Regions from separate parts of the Streptomyces sp. NPDC058051 genome, predicted to be linked through region 2. Evidence: riboswitches for the same ligand, from Rfam matches in the RefSeq annotation. Region 2 holds a riboswitch; each other region holds the start of a gene.
What was found. A riboswitch is a leader RNA that binds a small molecule or an ion and turns the genes downstream of it on or off. The one in region 2 is predicted to bind cobalamin.

Region 1: linked by a shared signal. The riboswitch ahead of ACFVUT_RS00755 (ABC transporter substrate-binding protein) and the one ahead of ACFVUT_RS06935 (ribonucleoside-diphosphate reductase subunit alpha) in region 2 are both predicted to bind cobalamin.
Region 3: linked by a shared signal. The riboswitch ahead of ACFVUT_RS08285 (cobalamin biosynthesis protein) and the one ahead of ACFVUT_RS06935 (ribonucleoside-diphosphate reductase subunit alpha) in region 2 are both predicted to bind cobalamin.
Region 4: linked by a shared signal. The riboswitch ahead of ACFVUT_RS25940 (prenyltransferase/squalene oxidase repeat-containing protein) and the one ahead of ACFVUT_RS06935 (ribonucleoside-diphosphate reductase subunit alpha) in region 2 are both predicted to bind cobalamin.

Annotation. Positions count from the first base shown of each region.
Region 1 is NZ_JBHVRW010000001.1:157,716-161,903, reverse strand. It holds gene ACFVUT_RS00760 (FecCD family ABC transporter permease) at 1-807, opposite strand, end outside; gene ACFVUT_RS00755 (ABC transporter substrate-binding protein) at 897-1,955, opposite strand; cobalamin riboswitch at 1,998-2,188, opposite strand; gene ACFVUT_RS00750 (beta-ketoacyl-[acyl-carrier-protein] synthase family protein) at 2,266-3,489, opposite strand; gene ACFVUT_RS00745 (acyl carrier protein) at 3,486-3,764, opposite strand; gene ACFVUT_RS00740 (hypothetical protein) at 3,852-4,028, opposite strand; gene ACFVUT_RS00735 (acyl-CoA dehydrogenase) at 4,025-4,188, opposite strand, start outside.
Region 2 is NZ_JBHVRW010000003.1:289,907-294,094, reverse strand. It holds gene ACFVUT_RS06935 (ribonucleoside-diphosphate reductase subunit alpha) at 1-1,158, opposite strand, end outside; cobalamin riboswitch at 1,300-1,434, opposite strand; gene mctP (monocarboxylate uptake permease MctP) at 1,701-3,338, opposite strand; gene ACFVUT_RS06925 (DUF3311 domain-containing protein) at 3,335-3,589, opposite strand; gene ACFVUT_RS06920 (GntR family transcriptional regulator) at 3,848-4,188, opposite strand, start outside.
Region 3 is NZ_JBHVRW010000004.1:62,888-67,075, forward strand. It holds gene ACFVUT_RS08270 (class II aldolase/adducin family protein) at 1-81, opposite strand, end outside; gene ACFVUT_RS08275 (anion permease) at 344-1,609, shown strand; gene ACFVUT_RS08280 (hypothetical protein) at 1,645-1,875, shown strand; cobalamin riboswitch at 2,083-2,214, shown strand; gene ACFVUT_RS08285 (cobalamin biosynthesis protein) at 2,359-3,387, shown strand; gene ACFVUT_RS08290 (cobyric acid synthase) at 3,384-4,188, shown strand, end outside.
Region 4 is NZ_JBHVRW010000018.1:116,490-120,677, reverse strand. It holds gene ACFVUT_RS25950 (aldehyde dehydrogenase) at 1-632, opposite strand, end outside; gene ACFVUT_RS25945 (MBL fold metallo-hydrolase) at 931-1,968, shown strand; cobalamin riboswitch at 2,071-2,206, shown strand; gene ACFVUT_RS25940 (prenyltransferase/squalene oxidase repeat-containing protein) at 2,315-3,589, shown strand; gene ACFVUT_RS25935 (SCO2322 family protein) at 3,586-4,188, shown strand, end outside.

The DNA.
Region 1 (4,188 bases), on a different contig from region 2:
CGGCAGGACCAGGCCGACGAAGCCGATGGCTCCGGCCGAGCTGACGAGTACGGCGGTCAGCAGCGCGGTCGTGCAGAGCAGCACGATCCGGGTGCGCGCGACGTGCACGCCGAGTGCGGCGGCGGCGTCCTGGCCGAACGCGTAGGCATCGAGCGTCCGGGCGTGGCCGAGACAGACGGCCAGGGTCGCGACGAGAACGGCACAGCCGACCCACACATCGGTCCAGCCGACCCCGCTGAGGGAGCCGAGCAGCCAGAACAGCACGCCGCGGGTCTGCTCGGCGTCGGCGGAGGTCATCACGACGAAGGAGGTGAGCGCGGAGAACAACTGCATGGCCGCGACACCGGAGAGGACGACCCGGTCCGTCGTTCCCCCCAGGGTGTGGCTCAGCAGCAGCACGAGGGAGAACGAACAGAGCGCCCCGAGGAACGCGCCGGCCGAGATCGACACCGCTCCCCCACCGATACCGAGGACGACGACCACGACCGCGCCGGTCGAGGCGCCGGACGAGACGCCGAGGACGAACGGGTCGGCGAGCGGGTTGCGCAGGAGCGACTGCATGACGGCGCCGCACACCGCGAGCCCGGCGCCGCACACCGCGGCGAGCAGCGTGCGCGGCATGCGGAGGTTCCAGATGATGCCGTCCCGGATCGGGGTGAGCGGCGACCGGCCCCAGCCGACGTGGGCGGCGACCGTGGACCAGACGTCGCCGACGGAGATCCGGGCCGGACCGATGGTGACCGCGACCGCCACGGACAGCACGAGCAGTGCGATGCCACCGGCCCACAGGGCTCCGCCGCGCAGCATCTCCGCCCCCGCCCGTACCCGTTCGCCGCCGCGCGGGGGTGCTTCGGGGGCCCGCGGGGCATCCGCCCGGGTGGCCCGTCCCGTGTTCGTCACCCGGCGAGCCCGAAGGTGCGCAGCCCGGCGGCGACGCGTTCCACGCCCTCGACGGTCCGGATGGACGGGTTCATGGCCTGGCCGCTCAGCAGGACGTACCGCTTGTGCTTGACGGCGTCCATGTTCTTCGTGACGGGGTCGGACTCCAGGAATTCGATCTTCTTCGCGGCGCTCTCGGCGGTCTGTGTCCGGCGGGTCAGGTCGCCGATGACCAGGACATCGGGGTTGCGGTCGGCGACGGTCTCCCAGCTGATCTGCGGCCATTCCTCACGGGTGTCGTCGAAGACGTTCTTCGCACCGAGTTCGCGGGTGATGACACCGGGTGCACCGCAGCAGCCGGCCAGGTACGGGGCCTTGGAGTCGGAGAACCAGTAGAGGAGGGTGGTGTCGGAGGCGTCGATGCCCTCGGTCGCCTTCTTCACCCGGGCGCGCAGCTCTGCCACGAGACGGTCGCCGCGCTTCGGCACCCCGAACACCTTGGCCAGGTCGCGGACTTCTTCGTACACGTCGTCCATGGTCAGTGGCGACGTACGGGCTCCGTCGCCGCTGCCGCTGTTGTCCTTGCCGGTGCAGTCGGCGGGCGAGACGTAGGTCGGGACGCCGAGTTCCTCGAACTGTTCGCGGGGGGCCACACCGCCCTTGGAGAGCGTCGACTCGAACGACGCGCTGATGAAGTCGGGTTCCTGGTCGAGGACCTTCTCCGACGACGGCCGGTTGTCCGCGATCCTGGGAACCGTGGCGTTGGCCTTCTCCAGGCCCTTCATCACCGGGTCGGTCCAGGTCGCGGTGGCGGCCAGCCGGTCGGCGAGACCGAGGGACAGCAGGATCTCCGTCGATCCCTGGTCGACCGGGACGGCGTGGTGCGGCGGGGCTTCGACGGTGACGGTCCGTCCGCAGTTCTTCAGCGTCACCGGGTATCCGTCGACAGGATCCGACTTCGCCGCGGAGTGGTTCGTCCCGCCCCCGCAGGCGGTCAACAGGACGAGTCCCGTCGCGAACAGGGCGACGGTGCGGACAGGGTTGGCTATGGGCGGCACGGAGTCCCTCTGCGTCATGGGGCTCATGCGCGGAGCCCGCCGTACGGAGCCTGCACCCGTTACCGGGTGGCAGGTGCCAGCAGGTCTTCGGACTCGGGTTCTTGCGGACGGAGCGCCTTCCCAGGACTCCCGAGGGTGGTCCCAGTGGCTGTGGCCCCGCCCGTCCCCCTCACCGCTGCGCGTCAGTTCCGGATTCCCACCGGATTCCCTGACCCCATACGTGGAGTTCGACTGGCTCCGGCAAGCTATCACGAGCCTCCGCGCAGCTCACCGGCGGTGCGACCGGTGGTACGCCGGGCTGTGTCCCGTCGCACCACCCGCCCGGTGCCTACGGATGCTGGAGGGCGATCACGGCGTTGTGTCCGCCGAAGCCGAAGGAGTGACTGACGGCGCGCCTGATGGGCTGCCGCAGGGGTTGCTTGGTGACGCAGTTGATGTCGAACTCGGGCGCCGGGGCGTCGAGGTTGGCGATCGGCGGGACGACGCCGCGTTGGAGCGTCAGCACGGTCAGTCCCGCCTCGATCGCTCCGGCCGCCCCCATGCAGTGCCCCAGCACGCCCTTGGGGGCGGTGACGGGCGGCCGGTGGGGGTAGACCCGGCCGATGAGGGCGGCCTCGGCGGCGTCGTTGGCCGGTGTGGCCGTGCCGTGGGCATTGACGTGGTCGACGTCTTCGGCGGCCCAGCCCGCGTCGCGCAGCGCGGCCTCGACCGCGGCCTGGGCCACCGCGCCGGAGGGGTGCGGCCTGGTGGGGTGGTAGGCGTCGGTGGTGGCGCCCGTGCCCGCGAGCAGTGCCCGTGGCGCGGCGTTCCGGGCGGTGGCGTCGTCCGCCCGTTCCAGCACCATGACGGCGGCGCCCTCGCCCATGACCAGCCCGGAACGGTCGGCCGCGAAGGGCCGGCAGCGCCCGGCCGGGTCGCCGTCCGCCCCGGCCGCGGCTCCGGACCGGGAGAAGCCGGTCATGGCGACCCGGTGGATGATCGACTCGGTGGCGCCGGCGATCGCGATGTCGCACCGGCCCATGGCCAGCAGATCGCGGGCGACGGACAGCGCGGTGGCGCCGGACGAGCACGCGGTGCACGGGGCCATGCTGGGACCGGTGGCGCGCAGTTGGATGGCGATCTCGGCCGCGGGCATGTTCGGAATGGTGAGCAGGATGCCCGACGGCGAGGTCGCGTCCGGTCCGTGCCGGTCGAGCACGACGGCCTGTTCGGTCAGTGCGGAGGAGCCTCCGCTGCTGGTGCCGACGACGACGGCGACCCTGCTGCCCTCCCACCCCGCCGGGTCGAGTCCGGCGTCGGCGACCGCCTCCCGGGCGGCGAGTACGGCGAACTTGACGTACCTGCCCATCCGGAAGGGCGTACGGCCGCCGATCGCGGCGTCCAGATCGATACCGTCGACCGTGCAGGCGAAGTCGACCGCGCACCCTTCGAGTGCCGCGACGGTACGCACCGGTGAGACTCCGGCGCACACACCTTTCCAGGTGGATTCGGTGTCGTTGCCGACCGGGGTGATCATTCCCAGGCCGGTCACGGCGATGTCGGGCCTTTTCATCGGGTGTTGCTCATCGGTGCCTCGCCGCCCGCCGGTGTCCCGCTGTCCGCTGTCGTGTCGATGAAACGCGTGATGTCGGCCAGGGTGGCGCCCTTGGGGAGCTTGTCGAAGTCCCCGTCGCCGCCCGTCGTCTCCCTGATGAGGACGGCGAACTCGGCGACGGCCAGGGAGTCCATCTCCAGGCTGTCCATCGTGGAATCCGGGTGGATCTCGGCAGCGGGCACTTTGAAGGTGTGGATCAGCACCTCGGTGATCCTGGGATGAATCGCACGCATGAGCTTCCTCTCCATCGTTCGGTACGGCTGTCGGTGACGGTGCGGGAATCGTCCCGACGCCGAATCAACTGGGTGGAGTCCCTCCAGTTACGCCTTGTGGCGAACCGATTCGTCACCGCGCTTCCCGAACCACGCGCAGCACCGGGCCAGGACGGCTGGCGTACCCCAGAAGGCCAGCAGCACAGCACGGACGCCGAGGGCCTCGGCCGCCTCCCGTGCCCGGCCGGACCGTACGGCTGTTCCCGTCCTCGTCGCGGCGCTCATCGCTCCCCCCGGTCGCGCGTCCGGCCCGCGTCCAGGTGCCAGCCGCCCGCCGGATCGTCGTACGCGTCGACGTAGTCGGGCCCCGCGATGGGCCAGTCGGCGAGCAGTTCCTGCGGCAGCGCGAAGGAGTCGGCGAGCACGGGCAGGTGCGCGGCGACGG
Region 2 (4,188 bases):
GTACGCGGTGTCGAACGCGTCTCCCCACAGGTCGACCAGTTCGGGCACATCGGCGGGCGAGAACAGCGACCAGTCGCCGTCCGCGTCGACCCGGCGCATGAACTCGTCCGGGATCCAGTGCGCCAGGTTGAGATTGTGCGTACGCCGCTGGTCCTCACCCGTGTTGTCGCGCAGCTCCAGGAACTCCTCGATGTCCGCGTGCCAGGTCTCCAGGTAGACGGCGGCGGCGCCCTTGCGGCGGCCACCCTGGTTGACGGCGGCCACGGAGGCGTCGAGCGTCTTCAGGAACGGCACGATGCCGTTGGAGTGCCCGTTGGTGCCGCGGATCAGCGAACCGCGGGCGCGGATCCGGGAGTACGAGAGGCCGATACCGCCCGCGTGCTTCGAGAGCCGCGCCACCTGGTGGTAACGGTCGTAGATCGAGTCGAGTTCGTCGAGCGGGGAGTCCAGCAGGTAGCAGGAGGACATCTGCGGGTGCCGGGTGCCGGAGTTGAACAGGGTCGGGGAGGACGGCAGGTAGTCGAGCCGGCTCATCAGCCCGTACAGCGACGCGACGTCGTCCAGGGCCTGCTCCGACTCGTTCTCGGCGAGCCCGGAGGCGACGCGCAGCATGAAGTGCTGCGGCGTCTCGACGACCTGGCGGGTGTGCGGGTGGCGCAGCAGATAGCGGCTGTACAGGGTCCGCAGCCCGAAGTAGCCGAACCGGTCGTCGGCGCCGTCGGCGAGCGAACGCTCCACCAGGGCGTCGAGCGCGGCAGCGTGCCGTGCGACGAACGCGGCGGTACGGTCCGCGATCAGGCCCTGGCGGTGCCCGACGGCGACGGAGGCGGAGAAGGAGACCGCGCCCTGGCCGGACGCCTCGTCCGCGATGGTGCGGGTCAACAGCCTGGCGGCGAGCCGGGAGTAGGCGGGGTCCTCGGAGATCAGCCCCGCGGCGGACTCCGTGGCCAGCGAGCGCAACTCGGCCTCGTCCGACCGGGCGTTGCGGCCGCGCAGCGCGGCGGCGGCGACGCGGCCGGGGTCGGTGTCGGGCAGATCGGCGGTGAGGTCCGTCAGGGTCCGCAGCAGCGCGGTCCCCGGACCGTCGTGTGCGGTTGCCTCGGACTCGGCCGCTTCGGACACGGCGACTGAAGCCGGATCGGCTGGCGCGATGGTCACGTGGTGCTCTCCCTCGCTCGGCTCGGGGCCGGCGGGGGAACGGGGTCGCCGGGACGGCGGCAGGCCCGGTTCGGGGCAGCACTCCGTCACGGCGTCCGCCGGCCCATCCGCGAGGCCCGGACGTCTGGCATCCGGTTCGGTCGAGCCGGATGCGCCGTCGGCAGGTCCTCGGACTTCCTGAGGGTGCGCAAAAGCACACCGGGTACACCGTTGCGGGACAGTTCCGGATTCGCACCGGATTCCCCTGCGGCGACAGCGAGCATGAGCATACATGTGGGGGCCGCTGGATGGAGCAGCCCCCACATGTTGTGTCACGTCATCCGGGATGGGGCGGCAGGCAGGGCCGGTGGAACGAGCCGTGCGACCGGATGGGGCGGCAGGCAGGGGCGGTGGAACGAGCCGTGCGACCGGATGGGGCGGCAGGAAGGGCCGGTGGAACGAGCCGTGCACCCTCCCGGATGTCCCCGGATACGACGGACGGCCCGTCGCGCCCCCTGTGGGAGGGGTGCGACGGGCCGTCGACGCGGTCCGGGTGGCGGCTGTCAGTGGCCGCTGCCCGGAGCTCCTGCCGTGGCCGGCGGGAGCTCCACCTGGACGCCCTTGTCGCCCGCGTCGGCCGTGTAGTCGGCCGGGGAGGTCTCGTCCACCCCGGCGGGCGCCTTCAGGGCGTTCAGGACGAAGGTGAGGGCCACCGTCACCACCACGTTCAGTACGAACGCGGTCAGGCCGATGTAGCCGATCTCGTCGATGCCCGGGATCTTCTTCGACGAGCCGCCGAAATGCTCCTGGGTCGGACTATGGATGCCGTACGCGGCCACCGTCCCGTACACCATGCCGACCGCCCAGCCCGCGAGCAGTGCCCAGCGGTGGAACCAGCGGGTGAACAGGCCGCCGACCAGGGCCGGCATCGTCTGGAGGATCCAGATCCCGCCGAGCAGCTGGAAGTTGATCGCGACCGTCTTGTCCATGGTGAGGACGAAGGCGAGCGCGCCCACCTTCACCAGCAGCGACACCAGCTTGGAGACCTTGGTCTCCTGCTCCGGGGTCGCGTCCGGCTTCAGGAAGTCCTTGTAGATGTTGCGGGTGAAGAGATTCGCCGCGGCGATCGACATGATCGCCGCGGGCACCAGCGCGCCGATGCCGATGGCCGCGAACGCGACGCCCGCGAACCAGTCCGGGAACATGGTCTCGAACAGCTGCGGAATGGCCAACTGCCCGTTCTCCACCTTGATTCCGGCGGCGATCGCCATGAACCCGAGCAGGGCCAGCAGGCCGAGCATCAGCGAGTACAGCGGCAGGATCGTGGTGTTGCGCCGGATCACGTTGCGGCTACGGCTGGAGAGCGTCGCCGTGATCGAGTGCGGATACATGAAGAGGGCCAGGGCCGAACCCAACGCCAGGGTGGCGTAACCCCATTGGCCCGCCTCGCCCGGTGCGAGGGCACCGCGTGGCGCGCCGGTGTCCGGATTCTTCTGCGCGAACGCCTCGCCGGCCTTGGCGAAGATGTCGTCGAAGCCACCGAGCTTGATCGGGATGTAGATGATCGCCACCGTGATGACCAGGTAGATCAGTCCGTCCTTGACGAACGCGATCAGCGCGGGTGCCCGCAGCCCGGACGAGTAGGTGTACGCGGCGAGCACCGCGAACGCGATCAGCAGCGGCAGGTCCTTGATGAACCAGTGGGTGTTCTCGCCACCGCCGACGCCCATCACGTCCAGCACCGCCTGGATGCCGACGAGTTGGAGCGCGATGTACGGCATCGTGGCGAGGATGCCGGTGATGGCGACCGCCAGCGAGAGCCCCTTCGAACCGAAGCGCCCCCGGACGAAGTCCGAGGTGGTCACGTACCCGTGCTTGTGCGAGACCGACCACAGCCGCGGCAGGAAGGTGAAGATCAGCGGGTACACGAGGATCGTGTAGGGCACCGCGAAGAAGCCGGCCGCGCCCGCCGCGTAGATCGCCGCGGGAACGGCGACGAAGGTATACGCGGTGTACAGGTCGCCGCCGAGCAGGAACCAGGTGACCCAGGTTCCGAACGACCGTCCGCCCAGGCCCCATTCGTCGAGGCTCGCCTCGTTCTCGGCCTTCCGCCAGCGCGCCGCCAGGAAGCCCATGACCGTGACGGCCACGAAGAAGAAGATGAAGACGCCGAGAGCGACGCCGTTCACGCCGTCCTTCATGCCGACGCACCCCCCTTGCGGGCGCGCTGGTCACGCTGCCACAGCTTGTACGCGGTCATCGTGAGTGCGGTGGAGATCAGCACCCAGAGCATCTGGTACCAGTAGAAGAAAGGGATTCCGATGAAGGTCGGATCCACCTTGGCGTAGGAACTCACCCAGAGCATCGCCACGAACGGCGCGACGAGGCAGAGGGCGATGACGACGCGCACGGGCGTGATGACGGGTGGTTTTCCTTCTGGATCTGCCGGCATACGGTGACTCCGTCCCCTCGCTGATCACCTGGTGTAATGCGCAGGAAATCTAGGGGAGGTTCCCGTTCAGCGTCACCCCCTGTCCGTATTGCGTTCCGGAAACGGTCCTGTGGTGGGTGCGTATGTTCGGAATGTCGTCAGCCGTGCGGACTCCGGTCCGTACCGGGGCATGCGAACGGCCCCCGTGGGGAAGATCCCACGAGGGCCGCGACGGTCGTGCGGAGAGGGGCCGGGCAGGGCCGGCCGCCGCGCCGTGGCTCAGTCCGTCGGCCGCTTCAGGCGTGCCACGAACTTGTACCGGTCGCCCCGGTAGACCGACCGCACCCACTCCACCGGCTCGCCCCGCCCGTCGAGCGAGTGCCGGGACAGCATCAGCATCGGCAGGCCCACATCCGTACCGAGCAGAGCGGCCTCGCGCGGGGTGGCGAGCGAGGTCTCGATGGTCTCCTCGGCCTCGGCCAGCCGGACGTCGTACACCTCCGCCAGGGCGGTGTAGAGCGAGGTGTACTTCACCAGCGACCGGCGCAGCGCCGGGAAGCGTTTGGCCGAAAGGTGCGTGGTCTCGATCGCCATCGGCTCCCCGCTGGCGAGCCGCAGCC
Region 3 (4,188 bases), on a different contig from region 2:
GCCGTCCGCCGCCGTCCTGCGGGCGGTGGCGACGACAGCGTCCCAGGCCCGTTCGATCGCGTCCCCTCGGTCATCACTCATACGAGGATCCTGTCAGCCCGGGAGGCGAACGGGCATGCGATCGGCCGGGAAGGTCACAACCCGGTGACGTTCACAAAAGGTGCGCCAGGGGGTGGATCGGGCCCGGTGGGGCTCCGTGCGCGGACCGCGCCGCGCCGCGGAGATCAGGAAGAGGAATCCGGTCCCGACAGGAGACACCACAGCGCCCTTCCCAGTTCATCTTCCGTTCACTCAGGTTGCCTACGGTCCACTTGCCAATGACGTCGAACGATTGCCTGGGTAAATGGAACACATCACGCTGCTTCTCGCGATTGTGATCGTGACAGCTCTAGTGTTCGATTTCACGAACGGTTTCCATGACACCGCCAACGCGATGGCGACCACCATCTCGACCGGCGCACTCAAACCGAAGACAGCGGTGGCCATGTCCGCCGTTCTCAACCTCGTCGGCGCGTTCCTCTCGGTGGAGGTCGCCAAGACGATCTCCGGCGGGATCGTCAACGAGAACGGGCTGCGGACAGAAGTGATCTTCGCGGCACTCGTCGGCGCCATCCTGTGGAATCTGCTGACCTGGCTGGTCGGCCTTCCGTCCAGTTCCTCGCACGCCCTGTTCGGCGGCCTGATCGGCGCCGCGGTGATGTCGGCGGGCTGGTCCTCCGTCAACGGCGGCACCGTCGTCACCAAGGTGCTGCTCCCGGCGCTCGCCGCGCCGATCGTCGCCGGTCTGGCCGCGCTGCTGGCGACCAGGCTGACGTACCGGATCGGCGGGAAGATCCGCAACGACGCCCAGGAGAAGGCCACCGCCAAGGGCTACCGCGCCGGTCAGATCGCCTCGGCCGGACTGGTCTCCCTCGCCCACGGCACCAACGACGCGCAGAAGACCATGGGCATCATCACCCTGGCCCTGGTCACCGGCGGCGTCCTGCACCCCGGCTCCAACCCGCCGGTCTGGGTCATCGTCGCGGCCGGTACGGCCATCGCGCTCGGCACCTACCTGGGCGGCTGGCGCATCATCCGCACCATGGGCAGCGGCCTCACCGACCTCAAACCGCCGCAGGGCTTCGCCGCCCAGACCAGCGCGGCCACGGTCATCCTGGCCTCCTCGCACCTCGGCTTCTCGCTCTCCACCACGCAGTCCTGCTCCGGTGCCGTGATGGGCGCGGGGCTCGGCCGCCGGGGCGGCGTGGTCCGCTGGTCCACCGCCACCCGGATGTTCGTCGCCTGGGGTCTGACCCTGCCGGCCGCGGGACTGGTCGGCGCCGGTGCCGAGTTCCTCACCAAGCAGGGCACGTGGGGTGTCGTCGTCGTCGCGGCGCTGCTGCTCGCGGGCTCCGGGGCGATATGGCTCGTGTCGCGTCGCAAGCCGGTCGGCCACGGCGACGTCGCACCCGCCGCCGACGGAGCCGAACCCGCGGGCGTCGTCACCACGGCCATCGCCGCCGTCAGCCCGCCGCCCACCGGCGCCCAGGCGGCCGCCCAGGATCTCAAGACCACCATTCCGGCTCCGGCCGCGACCTCCCAGGACCCGGCGCGACCCGCCACCGTCTAGGTCGGCCGCCCCGGCAGACCGGCTAAGGAATCAGCATGAAAATCGACTGGGCAGCCCTCGGCTCCGTCTTCGGCGTCTCCCTCGTCGTCACCGTCGCGCTGGTGGGTCTCTTCACCCTGGGCATCGTCGGTCTCTCCAAGCAGCCCGAACCGGCGGCGCAGGGCGGCTCCGGCGGCTCGCTGCTGCTGGCCCGCGCGGGCGCGTACGTCTGCTTCGCGCTGTGCGCGACGGCGGTCGCGTACGGGATCTATCTGATCGTCGCCTGACCTCCGTCAAGGCATCCCCCTTCTCCGCACGCTCCCGACGGGCCGGACCCACGACATGGGTCCGGTCCTTCGGCATGGGTCCGGCCCTTCGGCGTTGTGGCTCCGGCCCGATGTGGGGCACAGCACACCGCACCGCCGCAGGTCAACGGCAAGTTGACGGACGTTCGCGGAGCGTGGTGGACTGCCGGAGCCAATTACGGCGACAGCAGAGGAAGCCGGTGCGAATCCGGCGCGGTCCCGCCACTGTCACCGGGGAGCAGTCCCCCACACCGGAAGTCACGGCACGCGCGAGCGGGCTGGAAGGCCGGGGGAACTGCGGATCCGGGAGCCAGGAGACTCTCGTCGCCCGTCACGTCGATCCAGGGCGCGGACCCTGAGTGAGGACATATCGCCATGCCTGGCTGCCGTGCGTCCGTTGCTTCGATGCTCTCGACGAGAGCCGCCTGTACGAGGACCCTTCGAGGCGTGAGCGCCGGTTGAGCCATGCGTGCCGATCGCGTTTTCGCGTACGGCGCCACGGCCGGTCTGATCGGCGACCTGCTGTTCGGTGATCCCCGCAGGGGACACCCGGTCGCCGCCTTCGGGCGGGCCGCGGCGGGCGTCGAGCACCGTCTCTGGCGCGACCACCGCGGGTGGGGCGCGCTGCACACGCTCGTCTGCGCCGGAGGCGCCGCGGGGAGTGCCGTGCTGGTCACCCGTGCCCTGCGCCGTCATCCCGCCGCCTCGGTCGCCCTGACCGCGGCCGCCACCTGGTCCGTCGTCGGTGGTACCTCCCTGGGGCGTGAGGCCCGCACGATCGGGGCCGCGCTGGCCGCCGATGACCTCGCGTCGGCCCGCGAGCGCCTGCCGCACCTGTGCGGGCGCGACCCGCAGTCCCTCGACGGACCGCAGATCGCCCGCGCCGTGGTGGAGTCCGTGGCCGAGAACACCTCGGACGCCGTGGTCGGCGCCCTGGTGTGGGGCGCGCTGGCCGGCGTGCCCGGACTCGTCGGCTTCCGGGCCGCCAACACCCTCGACGCCATGGTCGGCCACAAGTCGCCCCGCCACCGGCGCTACGGCTGGGCCTCGGCCCGCCTCGACGACCTCGCGGGCTGGCCCGGTGCCCGGCTCACCGCCCTGCTGGCCGTGGCCGCCGGCGGGCGGCCACGGGGCGCGGTGCGGGCCTGGCGGGCCGACGCGGCCAAGCACCCGAGTCCCAACGCGGGACCGGTGGAGGCGTCGTTCGCGGGCGCGCTCGGCGTACGGCTCGGCGGAACCCTCGCCTACGGAGGCCGGATCGAGCACCGCCCCGTCCTCAACGGGGAGACGGGCCGGGCGGTGGAGACCGAGGACATCGAACGCGCGGTGCGGCTCTCGCGCCGGGTGAGCGTGCTCGCCCTCGGCGTGTGTGTGGTGGGGCGACTGGGTGCCGGCCTCGCCGCACGGCGCATCGCGGGACGACGGAACGCGGGCCTGCCCGCCGAAGCCCTTCGGGCCGCGGGACGACGGACCGCAGGACGGAGACGGACATGAGCGGCGGGCTGCTGGTCGCCGGAACCACCTCGGACGCCGGCAAGAGCGTCGTCACGGCGGGCATCTGCCGCTGGCTCGTACGCCGGGGCGTGAAAGTGGCGCCCTTCAAGGCGCAGAACATGTCGCTGAACTCGTTCGTCACCCGCGAGGGTGCCGAGATCGGGCGCGCCCAGGCGATGCAGGCCCAGGCCGCCCGGGTCGAGCCGACCGCGCTGATGAACCCGGTGCTGCTCAAGCCCGGTGGCGACCGCTCCAGCCAGGTCGTGCTGATGGGCAGACCGGTGGGCGAGATGAGCGCGCGCGGCTACCACGGCGGCAGGCAGGAGGCGCTCCTCGGCACGGTCGTGGACTGCCTGGAGCGGCTTCGGGCCACGTACGACGCGGTGATCTGCGAGGGCGCGGGCAGCCCGGCCGAGATCAACCTGCGGCGCACGGACATCGTGAACATGGGCATCGCACGGGCGGCGCGCTTCCCCGTGGTGGTCGTCGGCGACATCGACCGCGGCGGCGTCTTCGCCTCGTTCTTCGGTACGACGGCGCTGCTCGACGCCGAGGACCAGGCGCTGATCGCCGGCTACCTCGTCAACAAGTTCCGCGGCGACGTCTCGCTGCTGGAACCCGGCCTGGAGATGCTGCGCGGGATCACCGGGCGGCGGACGTACGGGGTGCTGCCCTTCGCCCACGGCCTCGGGATCGACGAGGAGGACGGTCTGCGGGTCTCGATGCGCGGGGCCGTACGCGAATCGGTCGTCGCACCGCCGCACGGCGAGGACGTGCTGCGCGTCGCGGTGTGTGCCGTTC
Region 4 (4,188 bases), on a different contig from region 2:
TCGGCCGGCAGGATCGACAACACCCCTTCCGGCAGCCCCGCCTCCGCGGCGATCTCCGCCAGGACGTAGGCGTCGAGCGGGGATTCGGGCGAGACCTTGAGGACGGCGGAGCAGCCGGCCAGCAGCGCGGGCGCGAGCTTGGCGGCGGCGGTGAACTGCGGAACGTTCCACGGCACCACGGCCGCGACCACCCCGACGGGCTCCCGGCGCACCAGCAGCGGCCCGAGCACCCCGTCGCGCCGCTCCTCGTACGGGAAACCGCGGGCGACGGTGATCGCCGCGTCCCACACCATCATCGCCGCGAGGGCCTGCACCATCACGCCGGACGTGTACGGGGTGCCGTTCTCCGAGCTGATGATCCGGGCGATCTCCTCGTACCGCACGGCGAACGCGTCCTTGATCCGGGTGATCACCTCGATCCGCTCGTCCACGGTCATCCGTGGCCAGGGCCCCTCGTCGAAGGCCCGCCGGGCGGCGGCGACGGCCCGGTCCACGTCCGCCGCGCAGGCGTGCGGCACCCGGCCGATCACCTGTTCGGTGTGGGGCGACACGACCTCGATGACGTCCCGGCCCAGCGGATCGACCAACTCCCCGCCGATGAACAGTTTTCCGTGTTCGACAAGCTCGGTCATGGCTGCTGCCTCCCGCGACCCGGCACGTTACCTGACTCCGTGTCAGAACTGATACCAGTTCCAGTTCCAGGAGTCCACGGCCGCGACGGGCCCGCCCGCGCCGACGACACACCGGTTCCACCCGCCGGACGGCCACGAGGGCATCGGGGCCGAACAGTTGGCCGACCGGGGGGTCAACTGGAACAAGTTCTCGTTACAGTGGGCGCGGTGCACCGCACAGCCGTACGTCCGGTACGCCGACCAGGTCGCGCGGAGCGATGTCGTGCGGAGCGATGCCGCGCGGAGAGAGGGGGAGCCCATGACGCAGGTGACCGATCACGGCGGGGGCGTGCACAGCATCAAGGTCCCCATCCCGGACAACCCGCTCGGGCACACCCTGGTGCACGTACTCGACACCGGTCGCGGCCCGGTCCTGATCGACACGGGCTGGGACGATCCGGAGGCGTGGGACACGCTCACCGCCGGGCTCACCGCCGTCGGTACGGGGGTCGGCGACATCCACGGTGTGGTCATCACCCACCACCACCCCGACCACCACGGCCTGTCCGGGCAGGTGCGCGAGGCGTCCGGGGCCTGGATCGCCATGCACGCCGCCGACACCGCGATCGTGCGCCGGACCCACGAGTCCCGGCCGGACACCTGGTCGGCGTACCTCGCGGCGAAGCTCACCGCGGTCGGTGCGCCCGAGGAGCATCTCGCGCCGTTGCGGGCGGCCATGGCCGGCGGCCGGATGCGCACCCTGCCCGGGCTGCGGGCCGCGGTTCCGGACCGGGAGATCGTCCCCGGTGAGCTGCTCGATCTGGCGGGGCGCGCGCTGCGGGCCGTCTGGACGCCGGGGCACACGCCCGGCCACGTCTGCCTCCACCTGGAGGAGGAGCATCCGGGAGATCTTCCCGGCCGGGGCCGGCTCTTCTCCGGCGATCACCTGCTGCCCGGAATCAGCCCGCACATCGGTCTCTACGAAGACCCCGACGACGCCACGGTCACCGATCCGCTCGGCGACTACCTCGATTCCCTGGAGCGCGTCGGGCGGCTCGGGGCCGCCGAGGTGCTGCCCGCCCACCAGTACGCGTTCACGGATGCCGCGGGGCGCGTGCGGGAACTGCTGCACCACCACGAGGAGCGGCTGACCGGGCTGCTCGGACTGCTGGTCACCCCCCTGACGCCGTGGGAGCTGGCCGAGCGGATGGAGTGGAACCGGCCCTGGGCGCAGATCCCGCACGGCTCGCGGAACATCGCCGTCTCGGAGGCCGAGGCGCATCTGCGGCGGCTGGTGAAGCTGGGCCGCGCGGAGGCGGTGGCGGGGAGCGACCCGGTGACGTACATCGCGGCGTGACGGACCACCGAACGACCCGGTGACGTACATCGCGGCGTGACGGACCACCGGCGGGGCACCGGGGTCGGGGGTGTGACCGCCTCCACCCGGGCGCTCCGGCCCCGACCGGTAGAGTGTGCGGGTCGTCATCATGCCCGTCCAGGGGGAAGCCGGTGCGAATCCGGCACTGACCACGCAGCCGTGAGCCGTCGTCGCAGACGGTGAGTCGGAATGCCCTGCCTGCGGTTGTGACCGGCTCGCACCACCGGAACCCCGGTGGTCGGCACCGTCGAGGTATACGGAGCCGGAGCCTGGTGCGTGAGCGTGCCTGTGCCCGGTTCCCCGCGCAGGAGAGGCCCCGCCCGCCATGACCGTACGCCGCAGCGCAGCAGCGCTCGCCGCCACCGCCACCGTGCTCTGTGCGGCCACTGCTCCGGCCGCGGTCGCGGCACCGTCCCCGTCGCCCTCGCCGTCCGCCGCGTCGCCCTCCGGGCTGTACGGCACGAAGGACCCCACGTACGACGGCGTCTGGCGGCAGTCACTGGCCCTCCTCGCCCAGCGGATCGAGGGCGTCACGCCCGCGACGAAGTCGGTGGACTGGCTGATCGCCCAGCAGTGCGCCGACGGCGCGTACGCCTCGTACCGGCCGGACGTCTCCCAGCCGTGCACCGGGAAGACGGTGCTGGACACCAATGCCACCGCGGTCGCCGTCCAGGCGCTCGTCGAGGTGGGCGGCCACCGGGAGACCGTGAACGACTCGGTGCGCCGGCTGAAGGCCGTACAGAACGAGGACGGCGGCTGGGGCTACACCGCGGGCGCGCCCAGTGACGCCAACTCCACCTCGCTGGTGATCGGCGCCCTCGCCCGGCAGGGGCAGCGGCTCGGGGACATCACGACGCACGGCGGCAAGACGCCCTACGCCCCGCTGCTCGCGCTCGCGATCCCGTGCGGCGGCAAGGACGGCGGCGCCTTCGCCTACCAGCCCGACAAGGCCGGCAAGCTCGCGGCCAACGCGGACGCCACCGCCGCCGCCGTGCTCGGCACCATGGGCAAGGCCCTGGCCGTCGGGGACAACGCCGCGACCAAGGCGCCCACCTGCCACCCGGGCACCGGCCTCACGCCCGAGCAGGCCGCCCAGAACGGCGCCCACTACCTCGCGAACGCCCTCGCCGCGAACGGCCATCTGGACCTGGCACCGATGCCCGGCGCCGACGACTCCACCCCGCAGCCCGACTTCGGCAACACCGCGGACGCGGTCGTCGCCCTGTCCGCGGCGGGCCACCAGGACAAGGCCGCCGGGGCCGTGGCCTGGCTGAAGAAGAACTCCGGGTCCTGGGCGGAGGAGAACGGTCCCGCCGCCTACGCGCAACTGGTCCTGGCCGCACACGCGGCCGGTGCCGACGCCCGCGACTTCGGTGGCGTGAACCTCGTCGACCGGCTGAACGCGACCGGTCCCGTCCCCGCGGCCGTCACCACACCCGACCCGTCCGCCGACACCGGCTACGTGCCCACCGAGAAGGACCAGGTCCACAGCGGGGACGATGTGATCGGCGGCGTGTGGTGGTACGTCGGTATCGGCCTCGTCGTCGGCGCGGGCGCCGGTTTCCTGATCAGCGGCCGCCGGAAGAGCCAGCAGCTGTGAGGCGGGCAGGAAGGGCCGCCGCTCTCCTGGTGGTCCTCGGCGCCGTCCTGGCCGTGCTCGGCACGGGGACGGCCCAGGCGGCCGGGTACCGGTACTGGTCGTTCTGGGAGGGCTCCGGCACGGACTGGACGTACGCCACGCAGGGCCCGTCCCTGGTCCGGCCGGACGACGGCGCGGTGCAGGGCTTCCGGTTCTCGGTGAGCGAGGACTCCCAGGATTCCGCGAATCCGCGCAGCTCCCCGGACTTCGCGGAGATCTGCGCGGACACCCCGGCCGAGGACGGCACCAAGCGGGTCGCGCTGGTCATCGACCCGGGCACCGCGGCGGACGCCCCGGCCGGCGAGACTCCGCCCGCGCTGCGCACCGCGTGCGCGCGGGTCGCCCCGGACGCGAGCACCGCGGAAGCGCTCGCGTCGGTGGCCAAGCCGCTGCGCTACAGCAGCGACGCCCTCCTCTGCGCCATATCCGGCTACCCGGCCTCGGGCTGCGGCGAGCAGGTCTCGGGGGACGGCGGGCAGGCGCCCGCCGCGTCCGCGCCCCCGGCAGCCTCGGACTCCTCGGACGCCTCCGCCGCCTCGGACAGCTCGGACAGCTCGGGC